2 regions of the Halomonas sp. 141 genome follow, and region 1 is predicted to be linked to the other one. Evidence: riboswitches for the same ligand, from Rfam matches in the RefSeq annotation. Region 1 holds a riboswitch; the other holds the start of a gene.

What was found. Region 1 has a riboswitch for thiamine pyrophosphate ahead of CWI66_RS10305 (sodium:solute symporter). Riboswitches for the same ligand answer to the same signal wherever they lie in the genome.
Region 2: linked by a shared signal. The riboswitch ahead of thiM (hydroxyethylthiazole kinase) and the one ahead of CWI66_RS10305 (sodium:solute symporter) in region 1 are both predicted to bind thiamine pyrophosphate.

Annotation. Positions count from the first base shown of each region.
Region 1 covers NZ_PINZ01000019.1:28,348-44,058, reverse strand. Annotated here, with positions in the region: gene CWI66_RS10340 (transglutaminase family protein) at 1-404, opposite strand, end outside; gene CWI66_RS10335 (circularly permuted type 2 ATP-grasp protein) at 834-2,318, shown strand; gene CWI66_RS10330 (alpha-E domain-containing protein) at 2,323-3,321, shown strand; gene CWI66_RS10325 (zinc-binding metallopeptidase family protein) at 3,322-4,383, opposite strand; gene CWI66_RS10320 (CoA-acylating methylmalonate-semialdehyde dehydrogenase) at 4,607-6,103, shown strand; gene CWI66_RS10315 (hypothetical protein) at 6,164-6,853, opposite strand; gene CWI66_RS10310 (peroxidase-related enzyme) at 7,028-7,615, shown strand; TPP riboswitch at 7,684-7,787, shown strand; gene CWI66_RS10305 (sodium:solute symporter) at 7,777-9,168, shown strand; gene CWI66_RS10300 (diguanylate cyclase domain-containing protein) at 9,253-10,704, shown strand; gene CWI66_RS10295 (magnesium transporter CorA family protein) at 10,701-11,669, shown strand; gene CWI66_RS10290 (MFS transporter) at 11,707-12,891, opposite strand; gene CWI66_RS10285 (alcohol dehydrogenase catalytic domain-containing protein) at 13,197-14,375, shown strand; gene CWI66_RS10280 (proline racemase family protein) at 14,372-15,433, shown strand; gene CWI66_RS10275 (DUF1289 domain-containing protein) at 15,423-15,623, opposite strand; gene arfB (alternative ribosome rescue aminoacyl-tRNA hydrolase ArfB) at 15,672-15,711, opposite strand, start outside.
Region 2 covers NZ_PINZ01000004.1:109,360-125,070, reverse strand. Annotated here, with positions in the region: gene CWI66_RS03635 (metal ABC transporter solute-binding protein, Zn/Mn family) at 1-1,060, shown strand, start outside; gene CWI66_RS03630 (LysR family transcriptional regulator) at 1,081-1,968, opposite strand; gene ampC (class C beta-lactamase) at 2,116-3,300, shown strand; gene CWI66_RS03620 (cupin domain-containing protein) at 3,440-4,132, shown strand; gene CWI66_RS03615 (DUF6164 family protein) at 4,113-4,478, opposite strand; gene gloA (lactoylglutathione lyase) at 4,480-5,013, opposite strand; gene CWI66_RS18295 (DUF2237 domain-containing protein) at 5,220-5,345, shown strand; TPP riboswitch at 5,394-5,485, shown strand; gene thiM (hydroxyethylthiazole kinase) at 5,512-6,321, shown strand; gene thiE (thiamine phosphate synthase) at 6,311-6,925, shown strand; partial or broken gene CWI66_RS18165 (helix-turn-helix domain-containing protein) at 6,922-7,110, shown strand; gene CWI66_RS03590 (DoxX family protein) at 7,117-7,527, shown strand; gene CWI66_RS03585 (DODA-type extradiol aromatic ring-opening family dioxygenase) at 7,581-8,318, shown strand; gene trhP (prephenate-dependent tRNA uridine(34) hydroxylase TrhP) at 8,311-9,666, opposite strand; gene CWI66_RS03575 (DMT family transporter) at 9,768-10,643, opposite strand; gene CWI66_RS03570 (D-alanyl-D-alanine carboxypeptidase family protein) at 10,722-12,017, opposite strand; gene rplQ (50S ribosomal protein L17) at 12,348-12,734, opposite strand; gene CWI66_RS03560 (DNA-directed RNA polymerase subunit alpha) at 12,774-13,769, opposite strand; gene rpsD (30S ribosomal protein S4) at 13,895-14,515, opposite strand; gene rpsK (30S ribosomal protein S11) at 14,528-14,914, opposite strand; gene rpsM (30S ribosomal protein S13) at 14,967-15,323, opposite strand; gene rpmJ (50S ribosomal protein L36) at 15,445-15,558, opposite strand; gene secY (preprotein translocase subunit SecY) at 15,609-15,711, opposite strand, start outside.

The sequences.
Region 1 (15,711 bases):
GGTACTTCCTCAAGCCATGCTTTTAGGCGCGGCCCTGCTTCGGTGACTTCCAGATAGGGGCCTAGCTCCTTGAGAAGCTCATCGGAATAATGGAACGGAATTTTTTGCGCGGCATCGTCGAGAAAAAAGTCGAAAGGGTTGATGACCGTCATGGGGGCCACCAGCTCGACGGCAATGGTGAGTTCCTTGCGTGGCTCTGGAAACACGATACGCGCATTAAAGTTGCCAAAGGGGTCTTGCTGCCAATTCAGAAAGTGGTCATCCCCTGAAATATTCAGCGAGTAGGCATCGATATGAGTACGGCAGTGGGGGGCCGGGCGCAGGCGGACGACATGGGGTGACAGTTTGACGGGGCGGTCAAATCGATAGGTTGTGCGGTGATGCAAGGCAACGCGAATGGTCATGAGCCACCCTCAAATAAAAGCGTAAATTCTCGCAGCTACTGATGAACTGCGACGCAACAAGACATTTACCCAAGAGTATCGTTGGAGTTGAACTTTTTTGCAGCTGCAATATGCCCAAGGGCGTTTAAGAAGTGTGGAAAATTGTGATCGCATCGCTTTTAATTAAATCTTGCACCAAATTGGTGCTTTTTTTCGAGAGTTTTTTTGTCAAGGCACAAGTTTGGTTCAGTGAGGGGGTGGGAAGGTATCGCGGCATTACAAAGTGGCCGCGTTTTATCAAACGTGGATGCCATAGCGTTGAAATATCGGGAAAGGTGGTACGAGTATTGCGTGGTTATATAGCTCAATAAATACGTCGATTGCACGCGGCAGGCCTACACTATTGTTCAAGGAAGTTGCCGCTTCCACCCCAGCGCCAGGAGAGCGCCCATGAGCCAAGTCAATTGGAACAACTATGCGTGCCGTGATTTTTACGATGAGTTGCTAGAAGCGCCAGGTAAACCCAGAGCTTCTGCCGATGAGCTTTGTAATATGCTGGCTCGGTTTAGCGCCGAAGAGTTAGCGGAAAGAAAAACCGCTGCGGAAATCGCCATTCGTACCATGGGGATTACGTTTACCGTGTATTCCGAAGGGGCAATGATCGACCGCGCCTGGCCATTCGATATTGTGCCCCGGATCATACCGGCCCATGAGTGGCGCAAGACGGAAGCCGGTTTAAAACAGCGCGTCCAAGCACTCAATCTCTTTATCGACGATCTTTATCACGATCAGAAAGTGGTCAAGGACAAAGTGCTGCCTGCGGAAGTGCTTGCTCAGTCGGCTAATTTTCGCCCGCAGTGTGTGGGCATTAACCCGCCCCATGGTATCTGGGCGCATATTTGTGGCTCTGATTTGGTACGCGGCGGCGATGGCACACTCTACGTGCTGGAGGATAATCTGCGGATTCCTTCCGGGGTCTCCTACATGCTGGAAAACCGCAACGTCACCAAACGGGTGCTACCTGAGCTGTTTGCGTCGGGCAAAATCCTGCCAGTAGACGACTACGTGGCGCAGCTGTATGACATGCTGGCGGCCATGTCTCCCCGTCCCGGCGATGACCCTCAGGTCGTGGTATTGACCCCCGGCATCTACAACTCGGCCTATTTCGAACACGCCTATCTTGCCCAGCAGATGGGGGTCGAGCTGGTGCAGGGTAGCGACATGCTGGTGGACGACGATGACGTGGTCTACATGCGTACGGTGGAGGGGCTGCGACGGGTGGATGTCATTTATCGTCGTGTGGATGACGAGTTTCTGGACCCTGAAGCCTTCAATCCGCATTCGATGCTGGGCGTGCCTGGGCTGATGCGCGCCTGGCGGGCGGGCAAGGTGGCGTTGGCCAATGCGCCAGGGGCAGGCGTGGCAGACGACAAGGTGGTCTACGCCTTCGTGCCCGAGTTGATTCGCTACTATCTGGATCAGGAGCCGCTGCTGCCCAACGTGCCCAGCTACCTGTGCATGTTCGATGACGACCGCAAGTACGTACTGGATCACCTCGACGAGCTGGTGGTGAAGCCTGCCAATGAGTCCGGGGGCTACGGCATGCTGATCGGGCCTCGCTCCACCAGGGAAACCCGCGACGAGTTTGCCCGCCTGATCAAGGAGAACCCGCGCAACTACATGGCCCAGCCTACGCTGGCGCTCTCCACCACGCCCACCCTGGCCAACGGCTTGCCGCAGCCGCGTCATGTGGACCTGCGCCCGTTCATTCTCTCCGGCCCCGAAACCCATGTCACCACGGGTGGTTTGACCCGCGTGGCACTGGTGGAGGGGTCGCTGGTGGTCAACTCGTCCCAGGGGGGCGGCAGCAAGGATACCTGGATCGTCGAGGTCGATGAGAACGCGGCTGATGCCGCCGAGCAGGAAGGAGTCTAACGCCATGCTGTCACGCGTAGCTGAAAACCTGTACTGGATGGCGCGCTACATCGAGCGGGCCGAAGACACCGCGCGGCTGCTGAGCGTCAATAGCCACCTGATGCTCGACCTGCCGCGCCACCTGCCGTTGGGCTGGGCGCCACTGATCGAAATGACCGGTACTCTGGATGCGTTTAACGAGCGCCATTCCAGCTTTGACGAGCGTAGCGTAGTGCATTTTTTGTGTGCCGATGCGCAGAATGGCAGTTCGATTCTTTCGGCGCTGGCCAGTGCTCGGGAAAACCTGCGCACTACCCGAGACGTGGTGCCCAGGGAGATCTGGGAGGAGGTCAACCAGCTCTATTTGAGCGTGGCCGACCATGCGGAAAACGGTGTCAGCCCGCGCCGTCGCGATGCCTTCCTGAAGAACGTGATTCGCGGCTGCCAGACGCTGACTGGCCTGATCGAAGGCACCTTGAGCCATGGGCCGGCCCGTACCTTCATCCAGTTGGGCAGACATCTGGAGCGGGCCGACATGACCACGCGTATTGTGGACGTACGTTCCGCGAGCCTGCTGCCCCAGAACCCCGAAGAGCTATTGCCGTTCGAAAACCTTCAGTGGATGAGCGTGCTCAAGTCGCTGACGGCCTATCAAATGTACCGTCAGGAAGTGCGGCTGAGAGTGCGGGGCCCCGATGTGCTGCGCTATCTGCTGCAGGACCCGAACCTGCCGCGCTCGATTGCCTGTAGCCTGGAAACGCTGGGCCATGAGCTACAGCTACTGCCCAGGCAGGACCGGGTGGCCGCCACGGTGTCGCTGGTGCGTGCCGATGTGGTCGATGCCGATATCCAGGCGTTGGCTCACTCCCCCAGCAAGTTGCATGCGTTCGTGGATGAGCTACAGATTGGCTTTGCCGCGATCCATGACACGCTCAGGGCAACGTACTTCGTGAATAGCGACAACGTGCCCAAGGTGACCCAGCGACAAAGTCAGGGCCACCTGGGGGATCATGATAACGATTGATCAAGTAGATCGAGCGTTAGCGCTGGCGCTGTGTACTAACTCATGAAGGTACGCCAGCTTGTCACGCACCGGGGGAGGCAGTACCCCCGGTGCCAGGTCCAGTAGCCCCATATCACGGTTGAGCTCATTGACGACCATCCCCACCTGATGAAACGCTCTTAACATGCTGTCCAGCGTGCCGTCATATTCGGCCCGTGAAATCCCCATGTGTAGAGCGGTGTCCAGCACGGCCACCATGTCCAGATAAAACGCAAAGGTTTCGGCGAAGTCCTCCCACGGGTGCATGGCGGCATAGGCAGAAATGAACCGTGTTGGCCAGTCGGCCGGCGCGCCTTGCTGATAGTAGGTTTCCAGCGCATCACCGTAGGTGGGGGCGTTATGGTCGCCAAACACTCGGACGCTGGCGGCCTCATCCTGATCCTTGACCAACAAGTCCCAGTAGTAATGCCCCACCTCATGGCGAAAATGACCGATCAGGGTGCGGTGGGACTCGTTCATGTCCACCCGCAGTCGCTCACGCTCGACGTCGTCGGCTTCCTTGACGTTGATGGTGATATGGCCGTTGGCATGGCCGGTATAGACCTTCTCCTGATTCGCCGTGGAGCGCCAGAGCCCTTTGTCAGGGAGGGCGTCGGCCATGAACGAGAAGCTCAAGGGGACGCGAATATCATCGCCCTGGGTTCCGTGGGGGAGCTTGAGAATCTCCAGGGTGTGGAACAGACGACGCTTGGCAGCTTCCAGTGCGGCCCAGCGCTCGCGGTGACCCTCTACGTTCAGGTCGGGAATCACATCGTTGTAGCGGCAGCAGTCGCACAGCGTGTCGGCTTCGCCTTCGGTCATGATCACCATGCGGTTGCATACGTTCTCTACCGCGTAATTATGGCACTTCATCAAGAGGGTGCCGCAGCCTTCGTGGGTGCAGCGGTATCCGCCGCCTTCCAAAGGGGCCAAGGCAACGATATTGCTGCAGGCCGGGCACCAGCCGACTTCCGACTCACAGGCAACACAATGGGTGTTCTCGAAGAACAGCGGGTTGCCGCACTGGCAATTGAACGCTTGCATGGATACCTCCTTGTGGAAAGCCACGTTATGCATCGTCGATAGGCAGGTTGAGAAGGCGCCCTGACAGCATAGCGAGGCTCTTTCCTTGAGGGAAAGGCTATTTCCCCAGTGCGGTGAATTTAGCTTTATCGAGTGGCTAATTGACGTTTACGTCAACTTGCTGATATACCCTAGGGGCTCCTTATTCAACCCCATAACAAACACAACCACGAGGAACGTCTGTATGTCCGTTCGCCAGATACCCATGTATATCGATGGCCAGCCGGTCGAGTCGCAAAGCCAGGAGTGGCGCGATGTCGTCAATCCGGCGACCCAGCAGGTCGTGGCCCGGGTGCCTTTCTGTACCCCTGACGAGGTAGAGCGTGCCATTGCCAGTGCCAAAACCGCGTTCAAGGAGTGGCGCAAGGTGCCGCTGGGCAAGCGCATGCGCATCATGCTGAAACTTCAGGCCCTGATTCGTGAGCATACCGCGGAACTCGCCGCGCTGATCACCGAAGAGCATGGCAAGACGCTGCCTGACGCAGAAGGCGAAGTAGGCCGCGGGCTGGAAGTGGTCGAGCACGCCTGCTCGATTGCGTCTCTGCAACTGGGTGAACTCGCCGAAAACGCGGCCAATGAGGTCGATGTGTATACCATGCATCAGCCGCTGGGCGTGGGCGCCGGGATCACGGCGTTCAACTTCCCCATCATGCTGCCTTGCTTCATGTTTCCGCTGGCCATTGCCACGGGCAATACGTTCGTTCTGAAGCCTTCCGAGCAGGACCCCAGCTCGACCATGCGGCTGGTGGAACTGGCCCATGAGGCGGGTATTCCGGCGGGCGTGCTCAACGTGGTGCATGGCGGGCCCGAAGTTGCCAACCAGATTGCCGACCATCAGGACATCAAGGCGCTGTCGTTCATTGGCTCTACCCATGTGGGATCGCTGCTGTATGGCCGTGCGGCGGCGGCAGGTAAGCGTATGCAGTCCATGATGGGGGCCAAGAACCACTGTGTGGTGATGCCGGATGCCAACCGTAGTCAGGCCATCGACAGCCTGCTGGGGTCGGCCTTTGGGGCAGCGGGTCAGCGCTGTATGGCCAACTCGGTGGTGGTGCTGGTAGGCGAGGCGCAGGAGTGGCTGAGCGATATCGAAGCAGGCGCCCGTAGCATGAAGGTCGGCCCCGGTACCCAGCGGGATGCCGACCTGGGGCCGCTGGTGTCTCCTCAGGCCAAGGAGCGTGTCGAGCGCTTGATCACCGCCGGTGAAAAAGAGGGGGCCACGCTGCTGGTGGATGGCCGAGGCTACACAGTAGAAGGGTATCCGGAGGGCAACTTCGTGGGGCCGACGCTGTTTGCCAACGTCACGCCGGAGATGACCATTTACCGGGAAGAAATATTCGGTCCGGTGCTATGCGTGGTGGGGGTCGAGACGCTGGATGATGCCATCGACTTCATCAACGCCAACCCGAACGGCAACGGCACGTCGATTTTCACCAACTCGGGCTGGGTGGCGCGCCGATTCGAAACCGATATCGACGTTGGTCAGATCGGTATCAACGTGCCGATTCCGGTGCCGGTGGCCTATTTCAGCTTCACCGGCTCTCGGGCTTCCAAACTGGGGGATTTGGGCCCCAACGGCAAGCAGGCCATCGCGTTCTGGACGCAAACCAAAACGGTGACCGCACGCTGGTTCGAGCCCGAAAACGTCTCCAGCGGCATCAATAGCACCATTGCGCTCTAGATATTTGGCGAACCGCTGACGCATCAGGGGCCCTCTGCCACGGCAGAGGGCCCCTGGGGATCAGACGGGTTCGAAAAGTGGCAGGCTGTCGCGCAGGAGCTGTTCTATAGGCTCCAGTTGGCTTTCATGCAGCACCAGCAGGTAAGGAGCATCCTGTTCATCGTTGAGTGGCGCAAGGAGTGCAAACTCGCCCTCTTCAAGATGGAACTCATGGATTTCTCGCAGCCCGTGGGGAGTTTCGCACTGAGAGCAGCGATAGGTGTCGTCTTCGCCGTACACCAGGCGGTGATACATCTTGAACAGCGTGTACAGCGCTAACCCCCCTTCGAACGCTTGCCAGCGAGCGGGTGTTTCTCGAATGTCTTCGTTCAAGACCAGACCTTCGGCCTCGGCATCGGCAATGGCGTCGGCCAGCGGTTCTGCCAGAATGGCGCTGCCATCGGCGGGCAGCGGTGCATTTTGCTGATTCGCCGCCGTAAAGCGCGCAGCAGCAGCATGAAAATCTGCCAGGCTGTTGAGATGGAAGTCCGCATGTTGCAGGTCGGCTGGCTCGAAACCGCCGTTCTCCCAGCCGTGAATGACACGTAGCGTAATTTGACCCCGGGCGATGGGGCGGGCCAATAAGGCATGAAGCATGATACGGATATGCAGCTGGCGTTCATCCGTGTCGTTTTCGAACGCACGGTAAGGGTCGGCGAACAATGCATGCAAACGCCCCGGCGTGTGCTCTCTTGCTTCAGAATAAGACATGGTGGTTTCCCTGTTACAGACGCCGTTTGCTCAACGCTGCCTTTTTTATGAAATACAGTCGATAAGAGTATGGCGAGCCTCAAGGTGTAATGAAAGTCTAATCCGTTAGCATTTTGTTAACCATGACCCCGTATCGCGCAAGGCGTTTATCAACACGACAAAAAAGAGGTAAGCATGTCTGCGTCATTAAGCCGTTTTAAAATTCCCGAAACCCTGGACGACCTGCCTGACGACATTCGCACGGCCATATTGGCGGTTCAGGAAAAAGCCGGGTTCGTGCCCAATGTGTTCCTCATGTTGGCCCACCGTCCAGCGGAGTTTCGCGCCTTCTTTGCCTACCACGACGCCTTGATGGAGCGGGAGTCCGACACTCTGAGCAAGGCCGAAAAGGAAATGATTGTGGTCACTACCAGCGCGCGCAATCGCTGCCTTTACTGCGTTGTGGCACATGGCGCGCTGGTACGTATTTACACCAAAGACCCTCTGTTGGCCGATAACGTTGCCATCAACCACCAGGCGGCGGGGTTGAGCGAGCGGCATCGGCGCATGCTCGATTTTGCGCTACACAGCGCCATCGAGCTGGGCGAGCTGACGCCCGAATGGCAAACCCGGCTGGCGGAAGTGGGCTTTACGCTGGAGGATTGCTGGGACATCGGTGCCGTGGCCGCCTTCTTTGGCATGTCGAATCGTCTGGTCACCCTGGCAGGCACGCCGCCCAACCCGGAGTTCTACCTGATGGGGCGCGTGCCCAAACCTGCCTAGGCCAGAGCGCAGTACGCACGGCAGCGCTTTACCGGGGCGCTCCTTTCAGTGAAGATACCGCCTTCATTCACTGTCGCCAGGGGAGCCCTTCGTGGGCTGAGAATGCACGCCATGCAGACCCTGGAACCTGATCCGGATAGTACCGGCGGAGGAAGCGCGACATGCCGTACCTGACGTCTGCAGTGCTGGGCGCAGCGCTGTGCTGCTTTGCATTTTTAGGCCTTCGGGCGCGTTTTGGGGGAAGCTCGCTGGATGACTACGTCACGGCGCGCAACTCGCAAACGGCAACGACCCTGGGGTTCTCTTTTCTGGCCTCGGGAATGGGGGCCTGGATTCTCTTTGCGCCGCCTGAAATTGGCGCCTTCGTGGGGCCGGTGGCGCTGCTGGGCTATGCCGTGGGCTCGGCGCTGCCCTTCCTGGTGCTGGGGCTTTATGGCCCCAGAATACGTCGTGCGCTACCCGCCGGGCGCAGTATCGCCGAGTTTGCCGAAGCGTGTTATGGCAAGGGGGTCCGTCACTATGTCACGCTTGCCTCCGTGGCGTATATGGGGTGCTTTCTGGCAGCTGAGCTGACGGCCATCGGCGCCATTACCGCGCTACTGTCAGACGTTCCGCCTGCCTGGGTCATCATTGGTGTGGCGCTGACGACCCTCATCTATACCGTGCTCGGTGGCCTGCGCGCCAGTTTGGCCACCGACCGCTGGCAGGCCTGGCTGCTCTTGATACTGTTATGCGCCGTGGCGGGCGTCACGTTATGGCGCCTGCCTTCCATGCCCAGCGATGCGGCGCTACCGGACGTCCCCCTCGGGGCGTCGCTGAGCGTGGCGCTGACGCTGATCATTGCCGTGACCGCGGCCAATTTGTTTCACCAGGGCTACTGGCAGCGGCTCTGGGCGGCTCAGGATAGCGCCAGTCTTGGCCGTGGCGCGTGGCTGGGGGCCGTCATGACGGTGCTGGTGGTCATGGTGATTGGTGGTGTCGGCATGATGGCGGCACTCAGTGGGGTGAGCCTGGGCGAGCCACCGATGCCCTTTTTTGCCCTGTTGGCAGAGGCTCCTGTCTGGATCACACTCCCGGCTCTGGTGCTGGCCGTCACGCTGGTGACTTCCAGCGTGGATACGTTGCAAAACGGCATTGCCTCGCTGTGGGCAACGGGAGATCAACCAAAAGCGTTGCATGCAGCGCGCTGGATCACGGTGCTGCTGATGGTGCCGGTGATCCTCATCGCCTTGCAAGGGCTATCGGTACTGAGGCTGTTTTTGATAGCCGACTTGCTGTGTGCGGCCATCGTGGTGCCAGTGCTGCTGGGCCTGTGGCAACGCATGTCGCCGCTGGCGGCCATCAGCGGTGGCGTGGCGGGGCTGGTGGGGGCGGTATTGCCGGGCTGGCTGGGGCAAGGCTCCTTGATGGCGGGCATCATGGCCGCCACGTTTCCTGGCAGTATTCCTACTCTTGGTCCCTTCGTGGGGGCGCTGATGCTCTCGAGCCTGGTGAGTATCCTCGTGGCGTGGTGGCTCCCTTCGGGCAAGGTGTTAAAAAAATCAACGCGTTAGGCAGACTGTGTAGTTTCGCGCTATGATGTCGAAAGGGTTTGAAATACACAAAGGAGTGTTAACTATATATCGGGTGTAACCACCATGAGCCACCTGTTGCCATCCAATGAAGCGTCGCGCATTGCTGCTTTGCAAGAGCTGGCGTTACTGGACACCCCCAATGAGCCGGTATTCGACCGAGTGACTCGGTTGGTCACCGTGCTGTTGGGGGTACCACTTTCCACGGTGACGCTCGTGGATACCGACCGACAGTGGTTCAAGTCTCAGGTGGGGCTGGAGCTTTCGGAAACTCCTCGCGACGTGGCGTTTTGTGCCTATACCGTGCTGGCGGAAGCGCCGTTGGTCGTCAACGATGCACGCCTGGACCCCCGCTTTGCCAATAATCCTTACGTCGATAAGCCCGACGGCATCCGCTTCTACGTCGGCATCCCTCTGAAAACCACCCAGGGGCTGGTGTTGGGGTCACTGTGTGCCATGGATACCCGGCCCCGCGAACTAACCCCCCAGGAGTTCACCGCGCTACAGGACCTGGCCGATGTGGTGTCCGGTGAAATTCATTTGCGCGAGCGCTTGATTCAGCAAGAGAAGCGCAATGCCAGCTTCAAACGCGACCTTGCGGCGCTGCATCGTAGTCTGGAGCAGCAGATCGAGCGACGTACCCGCGAGCTCAACCTGGTCATCGAGTCGGCTTACGATGCCTACCTGAGTATCGATGATCGTGGTCGGGTGCTGGACTGGAATCGCGCCGCACAAGCCATGTTCGGCTGGTCGCGCAAGGAGGCGTTGGCCCGCCCCATTACCGACCTGATGTTTCCCGTAGGCGTGCCCGGGCAGGACGATCCTTCACCCATCGAATGGGAAGCCCGGCGTCGAGATGGTGGGCGCTTGCCGGTAGAGATTCGCCACCAGCGCTACGAACTCAGTGGGCGATGGCGGCGCAGCCTGTTTATCCACGACATTACCGAGCGCCAGCAGTTGGCGCGCCTGCGAGACCAGGAGGCCAGACAAGATGTCTTGACGGAGCTGCCTAACCGCCGCGCCCTCGACGAACGCTTGCCAGAGGCCATGGCGCGTACTCGGCGGAGTCTCGTACCGCTGGCGGTCATGTTTCTCGACCTGGATGGGTTCAAACGAATCAATGACCTGTATGGACATGCCATGGGCGATGAGCTGCTGCGCGACATCGCCAGACGCTTGCAAGCTGCGCTGCGTGAAACGGACTTCGTGGCCCGTTGGGCGGGGGATGAGTTTGTGCTGATACTGGAGAACATGGACAGCGACGCTATCGAACCGCTGGCGCAGAAGCTGATCCGCACCATTGAAGATCCGCTGACCATGGGCGACATAGTGCTCGAGGTCAGCACCAGTATCGGCGTGGCCGAGTATGTGCCTGGCGGAGAAGAAACCCCGCAAGAGTTGTTGAAGCGAGCCGATGTGGCGATGTATGAAGCCAAGCGGGCAGGCAAGGCGCAGGCGCGGCTAGCAAGCCCTGTGCTGCCGTCAACCAACGCCAGCGAAGTCAAGGAATGCACATGATTCGATGCCTGATGACCACCCCCGAGGGAGAAGTGCGCGAAGGCGACCTTTCGCTGATCGATGTCTGGAAACGCCTGGAGGGCGCGCATATCTGGGTGGACATGCAGGGTGAAAGCGAAGCCAGCGAGCGTGAGGTGCTCGAAGGGTTTGCGTGCCACCCCATGGCGATTCAGGATGCCCACAAGGTGCGTCATCCTCCCAAGATCGAGGAATTCGAAAACCATACGCTGATTATCTACCGAGGCATTTCCTCCTTCGATGCTCAGCTCAACTTCGTGCCTCAACCGATGTGCTTTTTCGTGGGCGAACGCTTTCTGGTCACGCTGCATCCTGGCCTTGCGCTGAGCATCGAACGGTTACTCAACGATCAGGGCGCGCGGCTGCTGTCGCGCTCTCCCGAGCAGGTTGCCTTGCGTGTCATGTATACCTCGGCGGGCTTTTATATCGACAGCCTGCTGGAGTTCGAGACCGAGCTGAGCGACCTGGAAGACGAGTTGTTGGAGAACGGCAATGACGTATTGATGCGCCGGATTACTGCGTATCGCTCGCGGTTGGTCAAGATGCGTCGGGTATTCAACTATCACAAGGGCATCACTCAAGAGCTGACGGCGTATGACTACGCACATCTCCCTCGCTGGGAGAGTGAAACGCTGCATGCCATCACCGATGTGGAAGAGCGTTTCGAGCGCCTGCATTCGCTGACCCAGATGTATTACGACATTTGTGGCGACTTGATAAATGGTTACATCTCGATTTCATCGCATCAGCTGAATATCACCATGCGTGTGTTGACCGTCATTACCGCCATTTTCGTGCCGCTGACCTTTATTGCCGGTATTTATGGCATGAACTTCGAATACATGCCCGAGCTTGCCTACCCGTATGGTTATTTCTTCGTACTGGGGTTCATGCTGGGCATTGGCGTTGTGCTGATCTGGTGGTTCAAACGTAAAGCCTGGTTCTAGACGTTGTCCGAAAATGGGCTGCGTTCGGCCTACGGCGTTAAGGATCGGCAGTAGACTGAGCCAGGATACGCAGGCGTAGCGTCAACAGACAAAGCCCAAGGCCAATCAACAGCCATAGCGAGGCTAGCAGCACGGGAAACGCGCCGGGCCCGGCGGTGTCCAGTAGTGGACCCGTCAGCGAAGGAATGATCAGTGCCCCGCAGCCCGCGGCCGTAAAGATGGCGCCGGTGGTGCGGCCCCGCATCACCATGGTGTGGTTGCACAGCGCAAACAGGGTGGGGAAAAAAGCCGAGGCGGAGAGGCCAAACAGCAGCGCGCCTGGGGCCAATGAAAGCACCCCTGCATGCCAGCCGCCAGCGGCGCTGAGCCCAATGGCCAGGCAGCCGACCAGTACTTGCCAGGGCGCGCACCTGCGCAGTAGCGGAATGGCCAGCAAGCGTCCTGCCGAGAGCGCCAGCCAGAACAGTGTCGCCAGCAGCGTGGCCTGCTCGCCGGACACTCCTGATAGCGCGCCATAGGCCGTCACCCAGCCAGCAAAGGTCACCTCGATGCCCACGTAGAGGGCGAACAGCAGCAGAAAAATCCCCAGCAGAAGAGGGTCGCGATGCTTGCGTGGGGCGGGCGTTTCGCTCACCACGCAGGTCGCCCCGGGCATGGTGGGGCTGGCAAAGCGTGATAGTGGCCACAGCATGCCCGCGACGCAAAGTCCCACTACCCAGAAGGTCCAGTGAAACTGGCCGGTCAATGACAGCGCTGCCACCATCACCAGCGGGGTCAGCATATTGCCAACGCTGAAGCAGAAGTGCAGCGCGCTCACGTTGGGGCCTGCGGCGTCTCGGTGCAGCCACAGCAATAGCGTATTGCCCCCGGCGTTCAGCGACACTTCAGAAAAGCCTAGCAGCATGAACAGCAGCGCCAGCAACACGAGTAGTGGGCTCAAGGGCGCCAGCGCCAACCCGGCCACGGTGAGTACGCCCATGATGAGCAGCACGCGATGCCCGTTGAAGCGGTCCATCAGCGCTCCGGTGACCAAAGCGCCGCTCATGTTACCTACAGCACGCGCCGTGAACAGCACGGCAATCTGGCTCATGGAAGAGCCGCTGGCGCTGGCCAGGTGGGGCAGGGCAGGCCCCAGCAGCCCGCCAGTCATACCGATAGCGATGAACAGTCCAAAATAGGTCCAGGTCAGGCGGCGATGATAGGCAGAGCTGAAATGAAGCATACCGTTCCTTGGCGGGGGCTGGGAGGTGCCCATGAGGGATGAGCTTGAACCTTTTGGGGGCTGATCACCATTGGCGAAAAGTTGACGCTGCGAGGCAAAGCAAGAGATTGGAGTGGTATGTAAGCGATCCCTCCGCACTGTTGAATCCCGTCGCAACAGGATATCTTGAACCTGGCCCGGCGTTTGTTATTGTCGTGGTATATGCACCGATCAGGAGCCAGCCCATGGCCAATACGGACCGCAGAACCTCACGTGTCACCAACGCTGCCAATGATTCCACCACTTCCTTTTCTATCCCCTCCAGCATGTCGGCCATGCTGCTGACCGGTCATGGCGATGTGGACATGTTGCACTACCGGCAGGACGTGCCCACGCCGCAGCCTGGGGCCGGTCAGGTGCTGGTGCGCGTCACGGCGACCGCGAAGAACAACACTGACCGCAAGGCCCGCGAAGGGCTTTACCCCACCAGGGGCAAGGAGGAGGTCACCTCGTTCGCCATGGGCGGTGCCCCCACCTTGAGCTTTCCGCGTATCCAGGGGGCCGATGTGGTGGGGCACATCGTGGCGGTGGGCGAGGGTGTCGATGCGCAGCGAGTGGGTGAGCGGGGGCTATTGGATTTCAATCTCTACCCGGATGATCGTCGCGACATCAATCTGGTGCCGGATTACTACGGACATGGTGCCGATGGGGGCTTCGCGGAATATATCGTGGTGCCTGCCGACCAGTTTCATCACATCGCCAACCCTGAATTACCAGATGCCCCTCTGGCGGCCATGGGAATGTGCTCCTATCAGACCGCCTACCACATGATGACGGCGGCCAACGTGCGGGCTGGCGAGCGGGTGCTGGTCAGTGGAGCCAGCGGCGGGGTAGGAACGGCGCTGATTCAGCTGTGCCGGATCATCGGCGCCATTCCTTATGCCGTCAGCCAGCCCAGCAAAGCCGATGCCCTATGCGGGCTGGGCGCGCAGGCGGTGATCGACCGAGGCGATTTGCCTACGTTCGTCGAGCGCGTGCTGCAGGCCACCGAAGGGCGGCCCATCGATGCGGTCATGGACCTGGTGGGGGGCGACATGACCGACTTGTTCATCGACACCATGATCAGTGATATGTCGCAGCGCGCCACGTACCCGCGGCTGGCCATCGCTGGTGCCAGCGGTGGCAATCTCAGCGAAGTCATGTGGACACGCATCTACCTGTATCAGGTGCAAATCGTCGGGGTCTCCCATGGCACCCGTGAAGAAGCCGAACAGCTGGTCGCCTGGATTCGCAGCGGCGAGCTGAAGCCGGTGCTGCACGGGACGTTCAAGCTGTCGCAGCTGCACGCGGCGGAGCGCTACTTCGTCAATCGCGGCAGCGACTATCTGGGCAAGATCGTGATCGTGCCCGATGCCCAGTGGGAGGCCCATGGGGAGCCGTTCGCGCTTCAGTCGGCTGATCTTCAATCTGCCGCTCTTCAATCGGAACGGGAGGCTCGCCAGTGAATACCGTGCATACCATCAAGCTGCTGGACACCCACGCGGGGGGCGACGTGAGCCGTATCGTCACCGCCGGGATCGATACGCTGCCGGGCAGCACGGTGCGTCAGCAAATGGAGTATCTGCGTGACGACGCCGATGGCCTCCGGCAGCTACTGCTGGGCGAGCCCTATGGCATTCCGGAAATGTCGGTCGACCTGCTGGTGCCTGCCACCCATCCTGAAGCGGTGGCGGGGTACATCATCATGGAAGTGATGGGCTACCCGATCTACTCAGGCTCCAACACCTTGTGCACGGCCACGGCCGTTCTGGAAATGGGTATCGTGCCCAAGCAGGAGGGGCTTCAGCGCTTCAAGCTGGAAGCCCCGGCAGGCCTGGTGCAGATCGAAGCGCGGGTGCGCAACGGGGTCGTGGAGTCGGTGACCTGTGAAGGCTTGCCCAGCTATATCGACAGCTATCGCGATACTCTTCTGGTGCCGGGCATTGGCGACGTCACCTACTCGGTTGCCTACAGCGGCGGCTTCTATGCGCTGGTCGATGCCGAGGCGCTGGGCTTCAAGCTGGTACGGGACGAAGAGGCCGCGCTGGCGGCCTGTGCCCACAAGATCATCGAGGCCATCCAGGCTCACCGAGGGTTTTCCCACTACACCCTGGGCGATGTGGGGCCGCTGCCCTTTCTACACTTCATGGGGCCTGAAGAGCCGGTGGCGCAGGGCTATGTGCGTTCGCGCTCTGCCACCTACGTGCACCCAGGGGTGATTTGCCGCAGCACCACCGGCACCGGCACCTCGGCACGCTTGGCGCTGATGCATCATGAAGGGCGGCTGGCGCCGGGCGACAAGCTGGAAACCGTCTCGTTGAGAGAAACCGGGTTTATCGGCACCTTTACAGGCACCCACCAGGAAGGTGCCTATCAGGTGGTGGAAAATACCATTACCGGGCGCAGCTATGTGCTGGCCGATTCCACCATCGTGATCAACTGCGACGACCCGATGGTCGCCTGTGGTGAGCTGCACCATATCTTGAGTGATCGGCACGCCCAGCCTGCGCCGGTCAAGGAGTAGCGTCATCGCCGATGTCCAGGTAGCCGGCCTGTTCGATACGCGCCCAAACGGGCGCTTTCTCGGCGTCGCTCATGCTTCCCCAGCAGGCAATCTCATCCAGAGTGCGCCCACAGCCGCTGCACAGGGCCGTCTCGGGGTTCATCTGGCAAATATGGCGGCAGGGTGACACAGGGCGAGGCTGGTTGGGCATGGGCGTCGTGGTATCCAGTTCGAAATGGGGGAGGGTTCGCGGCGGGCGTCACAGCGGCACTTTACCACGCAGCGACTTGATCTTGCCC
Region 2 (15,711 bases), on a different contig from region 1:
CGCCATCGCCAATGAGCGTGTGCAGGTGGTCACCAGCTTCTCGATTCTGGCCGATATGGTCGAGAACGTGGGCGGTGAGCATGTCGAGGTCACTTCCCTGGTCGGCCCTGACGGCGATGCACACGTCTACTCGCCGCGCCCAGGTGATGCCCGTGCGCTGGCCGAGGCCGACCTGGTGGTCTTCAACGGCCTGCTGTTCGAAGGCTGGATGGAGCGACTGATCGACTCCAGCGATTATCAAGGCCCGGTGGTCACCGCAACGGATGGCATCAACGCCCTGGCCTACGCGGGCCATGACGATCATGGGCATGACGATCACGACCATGGACACGATCACGGGCATGATCATGGACATAGCCACGATCATGGGCACGATGCTCATGAACATGGCCATGATGACCATGAGCACGGCGACGATGATCCCCATGCCTGGCAGGACATGACCCAGGCGCGGGTCTACGTCGAGAACATCCGCGACGGCTTGATGGAAGTCGATGCGGACAACGCCGAGCAGTATCAGGCCAATGCCGATCGCTACCTGGCTGAAATGGCGGAGCTGGATGCCGAAATTCGTGCGCTGATCAGTGAGATCCCGGCTTCCGCCAGCGTCATCACCGGCCACGACTCCTTCGGTTACTTCTCCCGTGCCTATGGGGTCAACTTCCTGTCGCCGGTGGGGCTCTCTACCGAAGCAGATCCCAGCGGCGCCAGCATGGCAGCGCTGGTGGACGTGATCGAGCAGGAGAATGTTCAGGCGCTGTTCCACGAGAACATGACCAACCAGTCCATTATCGTGCAACTGGCCGAAGAAACCGGCCTGCCCATTGCAGGCACGCTTTACGCGGATGCGCTGGCCAGTGAGGGCGATGCCAGCACTTACCTGGGCATGATGCGCCACAACGCCACGGTACTCCACGCCGCCCTGGCCGAACCGGGCCATGATGATCATGGTCATGGCGACCACGACCACGACCACGACCACGACCACGACCACGACCACGACCACGACCACGACCACGACCACGACCACGACCACGGTGATCATGGTCATCGTCACTGATCATTGAGGTCAACGGCTGCTTACCGCTCAGTCTCACGCAGGTTGATCGTGGTGAGCAGCCACTGCCTGAAAGACGCCATGGCATGGGTTTCTGCCCGCGCTTGCAGGCGTGTCAGCCAGTACCCCCCTAGACTGACAGTGGTGTCGAAAGGCTGCACCAGCGCACCACTGCTCAGCTGCCGAGAAAACATCAACGGTGGCGCCAATGCCACGCCCACCCCTTGAAGCGCGGCTTCCACCATGGCAATGGAAGAGTCGAAGACGATGCTCTGGGTCGTGGGAAGGCTACGAGGCAATCCGGCGGCCAACAACCACTCGGCCCACTCATCGGCACGATACGAACGCAGCCAGGTTTCATGCAACACATCGGCTGGCGTGTCGAGCCGTGCAGCAATATCCGGAGCACACAGCACCGAAAGCGATGCAGGCAGTAGTGGCTGAGCCGCCGTGCCATGCCAGGCGCCCGTGCCAAAGCGAATCGCAAAATCGAGACCTTCAGCGGCTAGATCGGCACGATTGTTGTGGGTGGAGAGCCGTAAATTGACGAACGGATACGCGTCATGAAAGTCTGCCAGCCGTGGCAGCAGCCAACCCACGGCAAACGTACCCACCACACCCACGTTCAAGACCTCACGATGACGGCTTTCGCCTAACCGCTCCAACGTATGCGACATCTGATCGAACGCATTCTTCAGCACAGGCAACAGCAGCTCGCCTTCCTGAGTCAGCATTAGCCCTCGGGGCAAACGTGTGAATAGCGGCACCTTCAATAGCCCTTCCAGGCGCTTGACCTGATGGCTCACGGCCGCCTGTGTCACGTGCAGCTCTTCTGCTGCACGCGTGAAGCTCAAATGTCTGGCCGATGCCTCAAAGGCCCGCAGAGCCTTCAACGGCAAATAGGAACGCACTGCGCCACCCCCAAATTTTTCTAATAGCTCATGCAAAATCTTGCCATTTGTGGAGACCCATCGCGCTCTTTATTTTAGTCACCCGTGGCTTCTGTATCGACCAGAGCTGCCTTCCACCGACATGACTCATCGCAACAGGAGTTTTGCATGCGCACGCCGTTTTCAGCACGCCGCTGTCTTCTCATGGCCTCCTCCTTACTTTTCAGCGGGGCAGCCTGGGCGCTCGAAGAGCCTCACGAGGCCGATCTTCAAGCGTTGCTGGACAGCACGATCACCCCGCTGATGGAACAGTATCGTATCCCCGGCATGGCCGTCGCGCTAAGCATTCAGGGGCAGCCGTATTACTTTAATTATGGGCTTGCAAACCTGGAGACGGAGGAGCCGGTCACGGATGAGACGCTTTTCGAGCTAGGCTCCATCAGCAAGGTTTTCACGGCGGCCTTGACAGGCTACGCGCAGTCTAGCGGTGCCCTTTCCCTCTCTGACCCCGCCAGCGGCTACTGGCCAGCCCTTGAAGGCAGTGCCTTCGATGAGATCACCTTGCTGGAACTGGGCACCTACACGGCAGGCGAGCTTCCGCTGCAGTTTCCGGACTCGGTGCCATCAGAAGAGCAAATGATCGATTACTACCGCCAATGGCAACCCGAATCTGCTCCAGGGGCACAACGTCTGTATTCCAATCCGAGCATCGGTTTGCTGGGCCATCTCACCGCGCAACGTTTGGGCAGACCTTTCGAGACGCTGATGGAAGAAACGCTGTTCATACCGCTCGGGCTCGAACACACTCATTTTCAAGTGCCCGACGCGCAACGGGCACATTATGCCTACGGCTACTCGAAGGAGGATGAGCCCATTCGGGTGAACCCAGGCGTGCTGGATGCCCAGGCCTACGGGCTGAAAGCCAATGCCGCCGACGTGCTGACCTTTCTGGAGGCGAACATGCGAGACCCGGCCAATGCCAGCGGCACGACGGAACGGCTGGATGACGCCTTGGCAACGACACGCACAGGCTACTTCGACGTTGGCCCCATGACCCAGGGCCTGGGCTGGGAGCACTATCACTACCCGGTGACCCTGGAGACACTGCTGGAAGGCAATTCGCTCGAGATGATTTTGGCGCCCAACCCGGCACATCGCCTCACGCCACCGCAAGCCCCTCGGCAAGCGGCCTACTACAACAAGACGGGCTCAACCAATGGCTTCGGCGGCTATGTGGTCTTCGTGCCCAGCGAGCAGATCGCCATGGTGCTGCTGGCAAACCGCAACTACCCCATTCAGGCGCGTATCGAGACGGCTCACCATATTCTCAGTGCGCTGACCGACACCCCGTAATGAAAAACCGCCGCTTTCGAGCGGCGGTTTGTTTGCAAATGACGAGGTCAAGCATGAGGGAAGATTGCGTTTTGCAGCGCTGATAAAGGAGACTAGCCCCTCTCCCTGCTCATCTCACTCATTGCAAAGAGCCAAGCCCATGCGCCTGAACGCCGATTTTAGCCACTTTGCCTGTATGACGCCGGAGCAGTATCACTGGGTCGCGTCGCCCAGTGCAGGCGTGGAACGTATGATGCTGGACCGGATTGGCGAGGAAGTCGCCCGCGCCACCAGCCTGGTACGTTACGCGCCGCACAGCCAGTTCAGCCACCATACCCATGGCGGCGGTGAAGAGATTCTGGTGCTGGAGGGCGTGTTTGCCGACGAACATGGCCGCTACCCTGCGGGCAGCTACCTGCGCAATCCCATTGGCACTGGCCATACGCCCCATATTGGCGAAGAAGGTGCGCTGATTCTGGTGAAACTGCATCAGTTCGATGACAACGACCTGCTGCAGCTGGCCATTCCTGCCCACCGCCTGCCCTGGCAGCCCGACCGGCGGCCAGGCATCGGCTACAAAATGCTGCACACCTACGCACAGGAGAAGGTCAGTCTGGAACGCTGGGAGCACGATGTGGCCATCGATTACCCTGCGCTACCGGGCGGGCTGGAACTGCTGGTACTGGAAGGCTCGCTCTACGAGGCGGGCAACGAATACCCGCAGGGCAGCTGGTGCCGCTTCCCACCTGGGGCTACTCCATCGCTGCGCGCCGGTGAACATGGCGTCATGATGTACATGAAGCGCGGGCACCTGACGGATGCGGTGTGCCAGGCTAACGCGCCAGCCCAATGAACGGCAGCAGGGTCAGCAGTGCGATCAGGATGACAGCGACCATCACCAGCGCGATCTGAATCGGCTGTTCCCGTAACCGCTTCCCCCAAGTCGGTGCTTCGTTGCGGGCCACCGCCTCCTGGTGGGCCTTTCGCGCGCTGGCCTGGCGTTCGACCTGGTACTGCGCCAGCAGCGCCTCGGCGTCATCTCGCTGGGCCGGGTTGCGCAGCCAGATGGCATCGACCCCCAGGCGGAAGAACCCCGCCTGGGTTTCATACACGTCGAAGCCGTGTTCATCCAGCAGTTGGCGCACTTCCATGGCCTCTTCATCGGTCACGTGGCGCAACCGGAACAGCAAATGTGCCATATTAGCCGCCCAATGCGGCCATGCGATCCGCCTGAATCACTTCGATCCAGTAGCCGTCCGCGTCCTTGACGAAAATGACGTCTTTCATCTTGCCCTGGTCGGCACGCTTCACGAAGGTGACATCCTGCTCGTCGAACCAGGCCTGGGCGGCCTCCAGGTCCGGCACGCTGAAGCAGATGTGGCCAAACCCCTGGGGCTCGGCATTGCCGTCGTGGTAGGCAAAGTCCTGCTCGGTTTCGGTGCCCCAGTTGTGGGTCAGTTCCAGCAGGCCCTTCTGGCTGAAAGTCCAGGCGGTGCGAGCGTTCTGCTCCTCCGGCACCTGGTCGTCGGCTTCCACGTTAGCCAGAAAATAGAGCGAGAACTGCATCTCTTCGAAATCCAGCCGCCGCAGCACCTGCATGCCAAATACGCGGGAATAGAACGCCAGCGCGCGCTCTGGGTCCTTGACCCTCAGCATGGTGTGATTCAACCGAAACCCTTGGGTCTGGGGAGCCGCAGGGGCAACACCGGGATACTGTTCACCTGAAAACGACATGACTTTCTCCTGTTGCTGTGTGATGTATCTGGCCATTGGTACCCAAGTAAGCACTTTGGTACGTAAATACTTTGACGAAGCCCATACCATGTACAAGGCTTTAGGCTGCTGTTAACGCGAACCCCATCGAATCCGCCGTTACCGCCCCTTGGACCATGTATGAGGGCGGCGCTGCGATAATTCTAGTCCCTGCCTGAGGAGGCCGCATGTCACGTGATCTCAATGTACTGGGTGAGCCGCTCACCCCCTGCTGTCACTCGCCCAAGACGGGGGGTTTATCGTGGACGCTCGATGAAATGCTGACCTACGGCACACCCAGCGCGTTTCGCTGATCTTTCCGCGCCATTGGCTTTACACTTCCCGCCTGGCCGAGGATAGTACGCCTACGACAGGGGCGCCGCGATGCGGCTGAGAAGCACCCTTTGAACCTGAACCGGATAGCACCGGCGTAGGGAGTCGTGGTGCTTTCATTCACCACCTCCCTGCCGGGAGGAAGTCATGACCCTACCCAGCCCACGCGAGACGCTGCTCGCGCTGCGTGACCAGACCCCGCTGGTACACTGCATCACCAACTACGTTGCCATGAACAGTACCGCCAACCTGCTGTTGGCCGCCGGGGCCTCCCCCGCTATGCTGCATGCCCAGGAAGAAGTGGCGGAATTTACCGCCATCGCGGGAGCGCTCTCGATCAACATCGGTACGCTCTCTGCCCCTTGGGCCGAGGCCATGCAGCTGGCCGCCCACTCTGCCCAAACCCACGCGGTGCCCTGGGTGCTGGACCCGGTCGCCGTGGGTGCCACGCGGCTGCGCCAGCAAACCTGCCTGTCCCTGCTGGCTTACCAGCCCAGCGTGATTCGTGCCAATGCTTCGGAAATCATGGCGCTGAGCGGCCTTGCCCACCAGGGCCGGGGCGTGGATGCCACGGTCAGCACCGACGATGCCACCCAGGCGGCCATCACCCTGGCGCGTCGGTATCAGTGTGTCGTCGCCATGACCGGGGCCACCGATATCGTCACCGATGGCCAGTCGCTGTATCGTTTGACTGGCGGCCACCCGCTGATGCCACGGGTAACCACCCTGGGCTGCGGGCTCAGCGCGCTGGTCGCCGGTTTCGTGGCGGCCAACCGTCACGCCCCGCTGGCCGCCACGCTCGGCGCCCTGACCTACTTCAATCTGGCAGGCAGTCACGCCGGGCAGCAGGCCGAAGGGCCAGGCAGTTTCTATGTGACGCTGCTGGATACCCTGTACTCGCTCACGGCAGATGACCTGCCTGCACTACCTCACTCGGAGACCCTACATGTCGGTTGATCTTACGCTCTATCTGGTCACGGATGCTCAGCTATGCGCCTCCACGGGCCTGGAACGTACCGTGGAAGCCGCCGTGGCAGGAGGCGTCACGCTGGTCCAGCTACGCGACAAGCAGGCCAGCGACGAAGCCATGATTGCCCAGGCCAAGCGTCTCAAGGAAGTGCTGGCAGGTAGCGGAGTGCCGCTGATCATCAATGACCGGCTGAACGTGGCGCACGCCAGCGGTGCCGACGGCTTGCACGTTGGCCAGAGCGATACGGACGTGATGCAGGCCCGCCAGGTACTGGGCAAGCAGGCGATCATCGGGCTCTCCATCAATACCCTGGAGCAGTTGCAGCGTGCCCCCGTGGCGCTGCTGGATTACGTGGGGCTGGGGCCCGTGTTTGCCACCGGGAGCAAGCAGGACCACGCGCAGCCCATCGGTTTTACCGGGCTGGCCCAACTGGCCAGTGCCTGCCCGCTGCCCAGCGTGGCCATCGGCGGCTTGAAAGCCGAGCACGCCGCCCAGGTGAAAGCCGCCGGTGCCCACGGGCTCGCGGTGATCTCGGCCATTTGCGGCCATCCTGACCCCCGTCAGGCGGCCCAGGCGTTCTTCAGGTCATGACCCAGTTCGACCAACTGGCAGCCTTCGTCAAGGTGGCCGAGCTGGGCAGTTACACGCGGGCGGCGGAGGCCCTGGACCTCTCGCGCACCTTGCTATCGCGCCGGGTCATGGCGCTCGAGGAATCGCTGGGCGCGCGGCTGATACAGCGCACCACCCGGCGGCTGCACCTGACGGAAGCAGGAGAGAACACCATGACGACGACACTGACAACCCAAGCATCACACCTGCATGCCACTGCCCTGCTGCGCATCAGCCTGGGCATCATGACCCTGGCCCACGGGCTGTTGAAAGTATTCGTGTTCACCCTGCCTGGAACGGTCGGCTATTTTGAGTCGCTGGGCCTGCCAGGCTTTCTGGCCTACCTGACCATTGCGGCGGAAGTCGGCGGAGGCTTGGCCTTGCTGCTGGGTATCTATACCCGCTGGGTCAGCCTTGCCCTGGTACCGGTTTTGCTGGGAGCCGCCTGGGTACATATCGGTAACGGCTGGCTCTTCTCCAACCCGGGCGGCGGCTGGGAATTCCCGGTATTCTGGGCCATTGCACTGGTCGTGCAAGCCGGCCTTGGCAGCGGCAGCCTGGTCGTTGCACGCCGCTTCGCGTGAGCCACTGGCCTGCTGGCGCGCCTACGCTGGCAGGCCGCACATCGAGGTGCCTTATGTTACCTAGCCTGTTTATCTCTCACGGCTCGCCCATGCTGGCGCTGACCCCCACGCCCGCTCACCAGTTCCTGCGTGAGCTGGGCCAGACGCTTCGCCCCAAGGCCATCGTCGTGGTCTCTGCCCATTGGGAAACGCCGGAGCTGCTCATCAGTCAGAGCGCTCACCCCGAGACCCTCCACGATTTTGGCGGTTTTCCGGCAGCGTTGTTCGCCGTGCAGTACCCGGCACCGGGGGACCCAGCCCTGGCCGCAACGCTGGGCAAAACGCTCGGTGCCAGACTCGTGGAGCGCGGCATGGACCACGGCGCTTGGGTGCCACTTTCCCTGATGTACCCCGAGGCCAGGCTACCGGTCGTGTCGTTGTCGCTTCCCAGCCGCTGGAGCAACGCGGCGCTGATGGAGTTGGGCCAGCGGCTTGCCCACCTGCGCAGCGAAGGTATTCTGGTCGTGGGCTCCGGCAGCCTGACCCATAACCTGCATGCGCTACTGCCCCAGGGCAGCCAGGCACCAGGCTGGGTGGATGCCTTTGCCGATTGGGCACACACCCAACTGGAAAAAGACGCGCGGGAGGCGCTGCTGACATGGCAAACGGCTCCCCATGCCCAGCGCAACCATCCCACGCCGGAGCACTTCCAACCGTTACTGGTCGCCATGGGAGCCGGGGGTCAGGGCCAGCGGCTGCACCATAGCGTCGAGCACGGCGTGCTGGCGATGGATGTCTACGCGTTCAACTGACGGCCACGCCCAGATGGCTGGCCTGGGCGGAGGTGCGGGAGGGAGCGGTAGAAAGATCCCGCATCAACAGTGCAAACTCCCACTGCTCCGGGCCGATGGGCGCGCCAGGTAGCGCTATGCGGACACGATGCCCTGAGCCGGGTGCGGCAGTCTGATACTCGCCGCGCCCGTTCTCCATCTGCTTCAGCACGAAACGACGATTGCCAGAGGGCAGCATCAGCTCCATGGAATCGCCCACTTCGAAGCGATTCTTGACCTCGACGTCCAGCAGGCTGCCCGTGGCATCGACGCCGATGATGTCGCCCACGAACTGCTGGTGCACGCCAACGGAGTGGCCGCGCTCGTAGTTCTGAAACTCATCGTGCACATGGCGGCGGTAAAAGCCCTCGGTATAGCCTCGGTTGGCCAGGTTTTCCAACTGATCCATCAAGCCCATGTCGAAGGGGCGGCCTGCCACGGCATCGTCAATGGCCTGACGATACACCTGCGCAGTACGCGCCACGTAGTAGTGGGACTTGGTACGTCCTTCGATCTTCAGTGACGCCACACCCATACGCGCCAAGCGTGCCACGTGCTGCACGGCGCGCAGGTCTTTGGAGTTGAACAGGTAAGTGCCGTGCTCGTCTTCGTAGATGGGCATCCGCTTGCCCGGCTGGGAGACGTCTTCGATCAACGCGGCCCGCTCGGTGTCTGCCGCCACGGGTATCAGGTCGCCGGTGGCATCCCGGGTGGCATCCAGCGTCTTGTATTGCCAGCGGCAGGCGTTGGTGCAGGTGCCCTGGTTCGGGTCACGGCGATTGACGTACCCCGAGAGCAGGCAGCGCCCTGAATATGCGATGCACAGCGCGCCGTGAACGAACGTCTCGATCTCGATATCCGGGCATTCGGTGCGGATCTCGGCCACCTCTTCCAGCGACAGCTCCCGAGAAAGAATGATGCGCTGGATCCCCTGCCGCTGCCAGAACTTGACCGCGGCCCAGTTCACCACGTTGGCCTGCACCGACAGGTGGATGACTTGTTCCGGCCAGCGCTCACGGATCATCATGATCAGCCCGGGGTCGGACATGATCAGAGCGTCCGGCCCAGCCTCGATCACCGGCTCCATATCCCGCAGATAGGTCGTGAGCTTGCTGTTGTGCGCAGCGATGTTGGAGGCCACGTAGAACTGCTTGCCTCTGGCATGGGCATACTCGATGCCCCGGTGCAGCGTCGCCACCTTGAAGTCGTTATTGCGCACCCGTAGCGAGTAGCGCGGCTGCCCGGCGTAGACCGCATCGGCCCCGTAGGCAAACGCGTAGCGCATGTTGTGAAACGTGCCCGCAGGCGAGAGAAGTTCGGGAGCTTGCATAACCGTCACCGTTGTTTGAACGGGCGGCATTATAGTCAGCGCACCTCGCCGGTTGCGGCCCGTCGGCCGGTTTGCTGACCTGGGTCAATTCCCGGTGCATGTCAGGCCGTGGGGCGACGTTTCAGGGTGGTGCGACGGTCGTGATAGGCAATGGCCAGACCGCTGCACATGATCAGCGCGCTGCCTACCCAGACCCAGACGTCCGGCAGTTCTCCCCAGAACCACCACCCCAGCAGCACGGCCCACAGCATGGCGGTGTAATCGAAGGGCGCCGCAATGGCGGCGGGCGCATGGCGAAAGGCCAGGGTGATGAACGCCGTGGCCCCCACCCCTAGCACCCCGGAGGCGGCAAAGCCCAGCCAGTGCCAGGGATGGGGCGTTTGCCATACCCAGGGCAGGCTGAGGCCCGTCAGTACCAGCGGCACGGCCGTCATGTAGAACACCATGGCCCACAGGTGCTCGTTGGCGCCATAGCGCCGCGCGGTGACCATCATCAGCGCGTAGAACACCGCCGCGCCCAGCACCACCATGGCCCCCAGTTGAAAGGCATCACCGCCTGGCCGCACCACGATCAGCACCCCGACAAAGCCAAGCAGCGAAGCGGCCAGCACTGGCGGGTCGATACGCTCACCCAGTAACGGCACCGACAGCAGCGTCACGAACAGCGGGGCCACAAAGGCAATCGCCGTGGCTTCCGCCAGCGGCAGCAGGGTCAACCCCCAGACGAAGCACACCATGGTGGCGGTATAAATGAGCCCGCGCAGCAGGTGCACGCCCGGGCGACGCGTACGCAATTTGCGCAGCCCACCACCAAAATGGGCCAGCAGGGCGATCAGCGGTAGCGACACCAGCGTTCTGAAAAAAATGATTTGCAGCGGCGAGTGTACCTCACCCAACCATTTCGATACCGCGTCTCCCAAGGCCAGAAACAGTACGCCTGCACACATGCAGAGAATGCCTTTCAGGGAAGATGTCATGGCGTTCCTCCTGTGGTCGCATAAAACAAAACGCCCCGCCAATGCTGCACTGGCGGGGCGTTGGCGTGCCGGGTGGCGTCAAAGGCTGGCGTTCACCACCATGCAGTCCATGCCCTGGGCCTGCAGTGACTGACAGGCCTGACGGGCACGCATTTCGTCCAGCGCCACGACGCGTGCTCGGAACACCGTCGAGCGCCCCTCCAGCGTATCGATGGCGACCTGCCCCCCCACCTCACTGGGCAGCCGCTGGGCAGCCTGTTGGGCCAGCTGTTCCGCCTGATGGGCCTGACTGAAGGCACCCACCTGGATGCCCCAGTTACCGCCTCCGGAGGCCGGTGCCGATCCCATCGAGGCAAAGCCACGCTCCTGCTCGATCAAGGCCAGCAGCGGGTCACCCTGCGGAGAAGGTGTAGGCGCCATGGTTTGTGACCACTGGGCCTCCACGGCCGCCGCCGTGACCGGGGCGCTGGTGTCGATATGCGCCATCATCGGCCGCGATGGGGGCTCGGGAGGAGGCGAGATCGCCTGCTGTGAGCCCCCAAAGCCCATGTACTCCTGCGAGAAGCTGGTGTTGGCAATCCAGGTCTGGTGGTCGCGTAGCGCTGCGCGCTCGAAACTGCGATCCAGCAGGCTGGCCATGTGCGTATCCCTGGAGGCGGCGGTGAAACCGCCCATCACCACCGCCACCATGCGTCGGCCGTTATGTACGGCAGTGGTCGCGACATTGAACCCGGAGGCACGGATGAAACCGGTCTTCAGGCCGTCGGCGCCGGGATAGTCACGTACCAGGCGGTTGTGGCTAGTGTGGCGAGTGCCACGATGGGTGAACTCCTGCAGCCCAAAGTAGTGGTAGTACTGGGGAAAGTCCTGTATCACACGCACCGACAGGGTCAGCATATCCCGCGCTGTGGTGACCTGCTGGTCATCCGGCAACCCCGAGGCATTGCGGAAAGTCGTCCTGCTCATGCCCAGCTCACGGGCTCTTTCCGTCATCAGGTGGGCAAAGCGCTGCTCACTGCCCCCCAGAGCCTCGGCCACCACTACGGCCACGTCGTTGGCAGAGCGTACCGCCAGGGCGCGCATGGCGGTGTCCACGCTGATGGTGCTGCCGGCTGACAACCACAGCTTGCTGGCGGGCATGGCCGCCGCCTGAGCCGACACCGGCAGCGCCTGATCGAGCCGCAAGTCCCCTCTCTCCAGCGCTTCGAAGGTGAGGTACATGGTCATCATCTTGGTCAGTGAGGCGGGGTAGCGCGCTTCGTCGGCGTTCTCAGAATAGAGGACTTCACCATGTTCCAGATCGACGACGATGCCCGCATAGCGTGGGTTGGCCTGCGCTTTGGTGATACTGCCGATCACCAGTAGACCGAGCATCAACAGCCATACCGTTGCCGCTGTCCGTGAATACCTTGCCTCTGCTGACATACCTGCCCCTTGATGAATGTACATCACTGCTAAACGTCACTCGCGCCTGCTACCCTGGCACACACTTACTGATGACCTAGCACCGCCCTTGAATGGCCATGCTCAGCCGAATAAGACTAGCATGGCCTGCCGACAAATGGATGTGCCCGAGGGCTTATATATAGATTAATCCCGGCCCGACAGGCAATCTGTTCATATCCCGTAGACATAAAAACATGGACACAAAAAAACCGCCCGGTGAGGGGCGGTTTTCATTGTGCCTTGGAAGGGGCGCTACGCTTACTCTGCAGCGGCTTCTTCCTGGGCTACCGGGCGGTCTACCAGTTCAACGTAGGCCATGGGGGCGTTGTCGCCGGTGCGGAAACCGCACTTGAGAATACGGATGTAACCACCCGGACGCTCGGCGTAACGCGGACCCAGCTCGTTGAACAGTTTGCCGACGGCTTCTTTGGAGCGCGTACGAGCAAACGCCAGACGGCGGTTTGCAACGCTATCCTGCTTTGCCAGGGTGATCAGCGGCTCGATAACGCGACGCAGTTCCTTGGCCTTGGGCAGGGTTGTCTTGATGACTTCATGTTCGACCAGCGAGACAGACATGTTCTTGAACATGGCCTGACGGTGCGAGCTGGTACGATTCAGATGACGACCACTCTTACGATGACGCATGGTTGTGATTCCTTACCAAACTGGGACTCAAGTCGACGCTTACGCGGAGGCCTTGTCGTCCTTCAGGCTAGCGGGTGGCCAATTTTCCAGCCGCATACCGAGGGACAAGCCGCGCGCTGCCAATACATCCTTGATTTCATTCAAGGACTTCTTACCGAGGTTCGGGGTCTTCAACAGCTCCACTTCCGTGCGCTGGATCAGATCACCGATGTAGTAGATATTCTCGGCTTTCAGACAGTTGGCGCTGCGAACGGTCAACTCGAGATCGTCTACGGGGCGCAATAGGATCGGATCAACGTGATCCTCTTCCTCTTCGACTTCCTGCTCTTTGTCAGCTTCCAGGTCGACGAAGGCGGCCAGCTGCTCTTGCAGAATGGTCGCACTGCGACGGATAGCCTCTTCCGGATCCAGTGTACCGTCGGTTTCCAGGTCGATAATCAGCTTATCGAGGTCGGTACGCTGCTCGACACGAGCGGCTTCGACCGAGTAGGAAACACGGCGAACAGGGCTGAAGGTGGCATCCAGCTGCAGGCGGCCAATAGCACGGGTCTCTTCATCAGAGCCACGAGCGTCAGCCGGTTCGTAACCACGACCCAGCGCTACCTTAAGCTGAATTTTCAGCTCGGCACCTTCATTGACGTGTGCAATGACGTGGTCCGGGTTGACGATTTCGACGCTATGATCAAGCGCAATGTCGCCAGCGGTGACGACGGCTGGGCCCTGCTTGTTCAGCGAGAGCACCGCCTCATCGCGGCTGTGCATCTTGATCGCAACATCTTTCAAGTTCAGGAGGATTTCGATGACATCTTCCTGCACCCCTTCGAGCGCACTGTATTCGTGCTCTACACCGGCGATTTCAGCCTCTACCACGGCAGCGCCGGGCATGGATGAAAGCAGAATGCGACGAAGTGCATTCCCCAGGGTGTGACCAAAGCCGCGCTCGAACGGTTCGAGAACGATTTTGGCATGATGTGCGCTGATCTCTTCGACCTTGATGTCGCGGGGGCGAAGAAACTCTGTCACTGAACGCTGCATATGAACACCTTTCAGGCTGCCAAACGGATACTGAGTACTCTAAAGCACAATACTCAAGAGCATCTGGGCGGTTAGCTTTGCTATCCCGCCCAGGCCTCAAGAAGCAGAAGTAACAAACAGACTGCTTACTTGGAGTACAGCTCGACGATCAGGTTTTCGTTGATGTCGGCAGTCAGGTCACCGCGTTCAGGCAGAGCCTTGAAAGTGCCTTCCATCTTCTTGGCGTCGATTTCGATCCAGGTGATATCGCCACGGTTGGCAGCAATGCTCAACGCGCTTTGGATACGAGCCTGGTTCTTCGCCTTTTCACGAACAGCTACCACGTCACCCGGCTTCACTTGGTAGGAAGCAACGTTAACGGTGCGGCCGTTGACGGAAATCGCCTTGTGGCTGACCAGCTGACGCGCTTCAGAGCGAGTCGAGCCGAAGCCCATGCGGTAGACGACGTTATCCAGTCGGGATTCAAGCAGTTGCAACAGTACTTCACCGGTCGCACCTTTCAGGCGAGCGGCTTCTTTATAGTAGTTGCGGAACTGCTTTTCGAGTACGCCGTACATACGGCGTACTTTCTGCTTCTCGCGAAGCTGCAAGCCGTAGTCGGAAAGACGCTGACGACGCTGGCCGTGTACGCCCGGGATCTGCTCGGATTTACACTTTTTCTCGAAGGGAGTCACGCCACTCTTCAGGAAGAGATCGGTGCCTTCACGACGAGACAGTTTGCACTTCGGTCCAATATAACGAGCCATGAATCTGTCTCCTTAAACGCGGCGTTTCTTCGGCGGACGGCAGCCATTATGGGGGATGGGCGTCGCGTCTACGATGCTTTGCACGCGGAAGCCGGCGGCGTTCAGTGCGCGCACGGCGGATTCACGGCCGGGACCGGGGCCCTTGACCAGCACGTCTACGTTTTTCACACCATACTCGGCTGCAGCAGTTGCTGCACGTTCGCTTGCAACTTGCGCAGCGAACGGGGTGCTCTTGCGAGAACCACGAAAACCCGAACCACCGGCTGTTGCCCAAGAAAGAGCATTGCCCTGGCGGTCTGTGATCGTCACGATCGTGTTGTTAAAAGAGGCATGGATGTGCGCGACGGCGTCCACTACCTGCTTTTTAACCTTTTTACGGTTACTACGCGGGTTAGCCATGTTGATGTCTATTCCTGTCTTAACGTCAGCTCTCGATTAAAGAGCCTGCGTGTTATTTGCGGATCGGCTTACGCGGGCCCTTACGGGTACGCGCGTTAGTCTTGGTCCGCTGACCACGCAGCGGAAGACTACGACGATGACGCAGACCACGGTAGCAGCCTAAGTCCATGAGACGCTTGATGTTAAGCGTGACATCACGACGAAGGTCGCCTTCTACGGTGTACTTACCAACTTCAGAACGCAGGGTATCCAGCTCGTCGCCAGACAGGTCTACGATCTTGGTAGTCGGCGCGATACCGGCAGCAACACAGATGTGTTGAGCGCGAGTACGGCCAATCCCGAAGATATAGGTCAGCGAGATCGCCGCATGCTTGTTGTCCGGGATATTGACGCCTGCAATACGGGCCATCAGCTTACTCCGAAATTTGAGCGGCTTGCTCGTTTATTCATCTACAAAAGGCGCAACAGCATACCCCTTTAGGAGCCCGAAGGCAAGGGGTATGCCTGCACCCGCTTAAAACAGCCCAGGTTTAGCCCTGACGCTGTTTGTGCCGCGGCTCGACACAGATGACGCGTACAGCGCCATTGCGACGAATGATCTTGCAGTTACGGCACATCTTCTTTACGGAAGCTCGAACTTTCATCGTTCTTTCTCCAAAAACGGCTCGCGGCGCGCCAATTCGTTAGGGGCGCCTCAGCGCATGATGCCGCCGCTACCGTAGCCTTTCAGGTTGGACTTCTTCATCACTGAGTCATATTGATGCGACATGAGATGCGACTGCACCTGGGCCATGAAG